2 regions of the Rothia sp. CCM 9419 genome follow, and region 1 is predicted to be linked to the other one. Evidence: riboswitches for the same ligand, from Rfam matches in the RefSeq annotation. Region 1 holds a riboswitch; the other holds the start of a gene.
The links. A riboswitch is a leader RNA that binds a small molecule or an ion and turns the genes downstream of it on or off. The one in region 1 is predicted to bind S-adenosylmethionine.
Positions count from the first base shown of each region.

Region 1 (3,414 bases):
CATTCTTTAGCTCAGAGAAACGCTCAAGCTCAGTAATAGCGCCACGATGGAAGATAGGGGCCATCACCGATCCCATCATCACGCCACAAGCAATCCAACCGGCAGATAAAGCACCAAATAATAAAGCATCTGGCCCTAAATCAGTAAAACGTCCCATACCAAGAGAACCGCGCGATGCCCAACCGCATAACGCCAAAATGATGCCGGCAGGAATAGAAACAAAGATAGCTAAGGCAAAAGTTGATAGTGGCAAAGAAATCCAGCGGAAAGGAATTTTAAGAGAAAGCCACTCATCAAGATGGTCTTCGCCGGCGCGGAAGAACCACCAGCCAGCAACAATACCGCACAGCACAGGAACCGCAATAGCAATATAGCTCCACGGCTCATTGACCGTTGGTAAGGCACCCAGAAGAGGGAAAGCGGGGAGCACACCAGTAGAGTGTTCAAAGAAGTTTACGGAGGTATGTTCTCCCAATGAGAAACCAGCTCCGACACTCCAAGACATCGCCCAAAAAACTACGTTAGGGATGACCCCAAGCTGTAAAAAGGTCAAAGCCGTATCGCCGATAGCACCAGCATCAAGCAATTGATAAATTGTGACGACATCGCTCCAATGCCAGAGCAAAGACAAGCTCAGTAATAGCCCTCCACAGCCAATAAACGCAAGAACTGCCACGATTGATGCGCGAAGAACCGTCCAAACATAAGAACCCGTCCAACGTGAGTACTGGCTAAACTGAGCAACCCATTCTGCAGCGTTAACACCGATCATTCTCGCCAAAGAACGAGACTCGTACCAGCCACCAAGAATAAGCCCTGATAAAACGACCCAACACGGTACAAGTGCAGAAGCTACAGGGTACGCTACCGCAGCAGTATCTGTTGTCAAAAGGCTCAAGCCCCCAGCACAGGCACTATAAGTGATAGCTCCGGTTAATGTTGGTATCCAGAATTGTCCCTCACGAGATGCTTGAGCTAAGACTCGTCCTGAACGGAAACATAACCATAAGGGTATCAGCGTTAAACCCAACGGGATAAAGCTCATCGTCCCCTGAATATCGGGGGTGTCTCCATACGGGGCAGAGATGTTCAGATGAAGAGGAACCCCATGGATTAGAAGCCACATTTGGCTAACTAAAACTGCCATAGCGTAGAGGTCACGCTGTTCAAAACCGCCGGTAAACCATACGGCACCCAGTAGTAGCACTACAGCAAAGCAAGAGTAGAAGGCAGTACGAAAGAGTTCGACAACCCCCTGTAGCCAGAGGGGCATCGGTATCGAACGTTGTTGAGGTTTCATCACGCTGGTTTTCATCGTCTTTTATCTTGTCATGAACTCTATTGAACTCTGAAGTTCACACAGCTTTTCTCATCCAAATGAGACATAAACCAAGGATTTTCTTCACCGCGTGCACCCCACTGAACCATACCATGTATGCCGGTCAAGACGCTAAGCTCATCACAGCCTACATCTTAAGATCATGCAAAAGACACAGTGTTTATAGTCCTCGCGCGGTGTTTTCATGCAACGGATTAACGGCAGGGACTCCCCAGCGACGATAAATATCTGCTTTAGAAGAAACTATTTCTAGCTGATGCACTTCAGCGGTAGCAGCCATGAGCCCTTCAAGTGCGGCGGTAGGCAATGGCGTATAAGGGCCTTCTGGTGAGGGGCGTTCTTCAGCACGAATTTGGCGACCGGCCCATGCCAAAGATACGTTCGTATCAACGTCGAGGACCTGCCCGCTAAAACGTTCGAGAAGTTCGTTAACCCACCGCTCTGTTTCAGGGTAGGGGTAAAGCCCTTTAAGTTCGCCTAGGCTAAGTGCTGATATGTACATCACCATATATGAGCGACGGCGAAGAAACGCAACGACCTGCGGATGTGGTGTGGCTTTGCGAATCTCTGCTAGTACATCAGAGTCTAGAAGTAGTCCTCTTATACTCATGCTGCTTGTAAGATACCGTATTCCTGGTTAGGGATACCGTGCGGATTAGGAGAGAGCAAAAAGTTAAGAAACTCAGAACGCTCATGGGAAATACGAGTGTAATCTTGAATGCTTACGGCAGCGTAACCGCCACGAGTTTGAGCAGAAGAAACAGTTTGAATATTGTGCTGAGGGCGAGCGGTGTTGTGCATGATACAACTGCGCTGAATGCGCTTTCCTTTCGAAGTGCTCTTGTCCGTACCAGCCTGCGTACTATGACGCGAATACGAACCGCTTCGTCATCCGAGCCACCCGTGAACATGGGGTTGGCGTTCAACTAAAGTCGGAGCTTATCAGTTGAAACTCTTGAAGCTGAATCCAGAATAACGCAACCACCACAAAAAACAAAGAGCTCAACCCAAAATATTTGAGAGATTTAGGCTACACCAGCTTTGGTGCAAGCTCATCCGGTAACCTAGAACATATATGCACCCTGCCAGCAGAGGATACAACCACCGTGAATGCACCATCAGCTTTCCCCAGAATCCCCGTCAGCGCAGCAAAAATTATCCAGCAAGTAGGACACCGCACCTACCTGCGCGGAAAACAATACATGCAAGAAGGCAAAGTCGCCCGATACTCCTACGACGCCCAAGCACACATCCTGACAGGAACAACCTACGGCGACGCAACAGACCCATACCTCAGCAAAATTGTCTTCCCCGCAGAACAGGTTGAAGGATCCCTCGCTTTCTCCGCACGATGCACCTGCCCAGTACGCACCGACTGCAAACACTCCGTAGCCATCATGCTCACCGCCATCGAAAGAGCCGAAAAAGTTAGCAAAGCTCAAAGTTCCACTCAACGCGTCACAGACGGACTCAGCGAAGAACAGCTCAAACACCACGGAATCACTACTGCACAAGAGCTAGCAGAACAACAAAAAATGTCGACATGGCGCAGAACACTGTCACAAACACTGGCGCAGCATCACCGGATACCCTACGAAAATAACAGCAATACCATCGCCGCTCTCGACCTCAAAATGCACGTTAACTCCCGCTTCGCACTCGGTAGCGGTCAACACAAAACACCACGTATCACCCTACAAGCACGCCCACTCGTCCAAGGTAAAAACAACCGTTGGATTAAAGACGGCATCAACTGGGAACACTTCCAAAAAGATTACACCGGAAAGACAAGCAGCCACGCCCTCCGACCCGAACACGAACGATGGTTGCGAGAGTTCTACTCCATCATCAGACCTTGGCAATCAGCGTATACTTCCCACCGCGATTGGGTAACACTTTCTACGGTTAACTCGTCCCTACTATGGAAAGTACTCAAAAAAGCAGAAAAAATAGCACTGCCCATCCTGTTAGAGGGAACACCCATCACTACGGCGCACACCGAAGAAGCCACGCTAAAAGCAGAACTTCACAGCTACAAAGACGGTCTACGCATCACACCAACACTCACCACAGGA
Region 1 covers NZ_JBLXXY010000009.1:3,703-7,116, forward strand. Annotated here, with positions in the region: gene ACN08W_RS07730 (DUF6350 family protein) at 1-1,315, opposite strand, end outside; gene ACN08W_RS07735 (plasmid stabilization protein) at 1,500-1,949, opposite strand; gene ACN08W_RS07740 (nuclease PIN) at 1,946-2,140, opposite strand; SAM riboswitch class IV at 2,172-2,300, opposite strand; gene ACN08W_RS07745 (SNF2-related protein) at 2,446-3,414, shown strand, end outside.

Region 2 (3,414 bases), on a different contig from region 1:
TCTCGCCCCAAACACCACGGAACACTCTGTCTTTCCTGCTCGGTAGCTGAGGTACGGTTCACCACCACCACATGCTCAATATTATTCTCAGACGAACACGCCTCATCCGCTATCGACTTGACCGGAACAACCTTACCCCGACGATTCTGACCATCAGTTGTAATTAATACCTTGGCACCAGTATCTTCTACCCGAAACTTCAAAGCCTCCGCCGAAAAACCGCCAAAAACAAGAGAATGAATCGCCCCAATACGCGCACAGGCAAGAGTAAAAATAATAGTTTCAGGAATCACCGGCAAATAAACAACAACACGATCACCCTTAACCACACCCAAACGCTCTAAACCATGTGCCGCCTGAGCCACACGGCGTTGCAACTGAGCATAAGTGATAGCTTCACGATCACCAGGTTCACCCTCAAAGAAAAGCGCAACCTTATCGCCAAAACCTTGCTCTACATGCCTGTCCACACAGTTATAGGCAACGTTGAGCTGACCACCCTCAAACCACTTAATCGTTGGAACAGAAAATTCTTGAACACCATCTTCACGAACGTCTACTAAACGAGGAGGAATAAACTCATGCGTTTTATCCTCATCCCATAGCTTTCCCCAACTAAGACGTTCTCGCGCCTGCCTTGCCCAAAAATCAATACGTTCTTGATCCGAAACATCTGCCGGATTCTGCACCTGATTTCGAGGGTCTGAATAAGAAAAAGACGAACAATACGACATCGATACTCCCATCGTTTCTGGCATTAGCACCACCGCATAAGCGAGGTTGCTGCGACGTCTTAGAGCCAGGTCTCTCAGCCGCTCTGGATGGTTTAGACGAGTTCTACCGTAATACCTTCCGTACACATTCATCTAGACGTTACTTTCCATTGCCAGCAGATGAACACATCACGTTGCATAGAGTCATATTCCTTAGCGAACGTCACCCACCGCAATAAACACTGAAGCTCTTGGGTACCAAGAAGAACTTTTTATAAGCTAAACCCAGCGATCACGAGTTCCAACGTCAAGCTCTGGCTTGTTGGACGGCAACCCTCTTCCCGTAGCGGGGTGCCCCAGATGAAGATCCGGCTCAAAATAATCACAACGGCAAATACGGCGCCTATGCGTCGGGCATATCAACACCGAAAAATATGGTTCTCAATATGCCACGCCTCATAGAGGAGTGCTCTCTCCTCTAAGAACGCAAAGGAAAAAACTTATGGCAACTCATACCGCCACGACAGAACAACCTACTACGACACCGTCTTCTTCTAAAAAACGTATCGTTGTCAACGCGTTTGATATGACCACAACAAGCCACCAAAGCTTCGGCTTATGGCGTCATCCGCGCTCGCGAGCCGATGAATATAACACCATTAAATATTGGACAGATTTAGCTCAGGTGTGCGAAAAAGGGCTTTTTGACGCGGTCTTTATCGCTGATGTGGTGGGCGTATACGACGTGTATAAGGATTCTGTTGCACCCGTACTTCGTGATGGTGCACAGGTGCCGGTAGGTGATCCGTTCTTACAGATTTCGGCGATGGCAGCGGTCACGGAACATCTTGGTTTTGGGGTGACAGCTGCCGTGACGTATAACCAGCCTTATACTTTGGCTCGTTCTTATGCAACGTTAGATCATTTAACGGGTGGTCGTGTTGGTTTTAACGTAGTGACTTCTTATCTTCAATCTGCGGCAGAGAATCAGGGGCTTGCCGGTCAGATTGAGCATGATGAACGATACGAAATTGCTGACGAATTTCTCGACGTCTGTTATAAGTTATGGGAAGGCTCTTGGGAAGACGGAGCGGTGCTACGTGACCGTCAGCGCGGAATTTTTGCAGATCCTGAGAAAATTCATCCTATTTTGCATCAAGGCAAGTATTTTCAAGTTCCTGGAATTTCTTTGACCGAGCCGTCTGTTCAGCGTACTCCCGTAATTTTTCAGGCTGGTGCGTCTTCTCGCGGTCAGGCTTTTTCTGGAAAACATGCCGAAGCGATTTTCATTTCTGCTTTACGTCCAGATTTGACCAGGCATGTGACCTCTCGTATCCGTGATGAGGCTGAGCGTTCCGGACGCCGCCGTGATGACGTGAAGATTCTTGCCATGCTTTCGGTGGTAGTTGATGAAACTGACGAGAAGGCACAGCAGAAGTATCAGGATTATGTGAAATATGTGGATATAGAGTCTTCTCAAGGAATTGTTGGTGGCTGGTCTGGTGTTGATCTTTCACTATTTGATGAGGACGAGATTCTTGAGTATGTCAAGACGGAGTCCATCCAATCCTTTTTGACGCCTTTTACTTTGCAGTCTCAGACGAAGAAGTGGACTCGTGCTGATATTGCTCGTCATTGCGCTATTGGTGGTATGGGCGATGTGATTATTGGTTCTGCTCAGACTGTTGCTGATGAGCTGGAACGCTGGATTGATGAGGGTGATTTAGACGGTATTAACCTTGCGTATCATGTTTCGCCTGGTTCTTTTGAGGATTTTGTGGAGTTTGTTGTTCCTGAGCTTCAAAAGCGGGGCCGGTATCGTACGGAGTATGAGGGGCATACATTGCGTGAGAATCTTTTTGGTGTGGGGCATACACGTGTGAATGAGCGTCATCCTGCGGCAGCATATCGTGGCGCTTTTGCTGGTGGTCCTAACGCTGCTGACACTCCTGCCCGTCAGTTTTTGAGCTTGGCTCAGAATCAGGCAGAGCGTTTATAAGAGTTTTTCTTCTGGTCATGATTCGCCGTGTGAGGGTTCTCTTTGGTGTAGGGGGTATATCAGAGAGAACCCTCATCTTTTAAAGGAGCGATGACCAGAGCCTACAGATATTTTCTACGACCTTGATACGGTTGGGGCGGGCAACCCATTCGTCGTATCGGAGGGTTTTGCATTGAGAGATGTATTCTTCAGAGATACTTTCTAACTCTTTAACCATTCCTGTATCAACGATGAAGGTGGATACTTCGAGGTTGAGCGCAAATGAGCGCGGATCCATGTTGGATGAGCCGATGAACGTGAGGTGGTCGTCTACAAACATGTATTTTGAGTGCAATACGGTTGGCCCGGGGTATTGTTTGATGGTGACTCCGGCATGGAGAAGTTTCTCGTAGTAGGAGCGTTGAGCCATGTTGGGTAGGAACTGGTCTCCTTTTTCGCAGACGATGAGGGTGACATCAATTTTTGATAGTGCTGCGTTGGTGAGTGCTTGTAAGAGTGTTTCTTCTGGGACGAAGTAGGGGGAGCAGACGACGATGCGTCGTTCTGCATTGTAAATGAGGTAGTTGATGAGGCGTAGATTGTTTTCCGTTTCGAATCCGGGGCCCGATGGAACAATTTGTGCCAACATTCCGCTGTGCACACGGGGAATAGCTGTTTCGATTTCGTTCAGTGGTAGTTCTCGTGTTTCGGAGTACCAGTCTG
Region 2 covers NZ_JBLXXY010000005.1:41,130-44,543, reverse strand. Annotated here, with positions in the region: gene ACN08W_RS05640 (AMP-binding protein) at 1-734, opposite strand, end outside; SAM riboswitch class I at 740-828, opposite strand; SAM riboswitch class IV at 1,004-1,116, shown strand; gene ACN08W_RS05635 (LLM class flavin-dependent oxidoreductase) at 1,216-2,712, shown strand; gene cls (cardiolipin synthase) at 2,792-3,414, opposite strand, start outside.
Region 2: another riboswitch for S-adenosylmethionine. It lies ahead of ACN08W_RS05635 (LLM class flavin-dependent oxidoreductase); the one in region 1 lies ahead of ACN08W_RS07740 (nuclease PIN).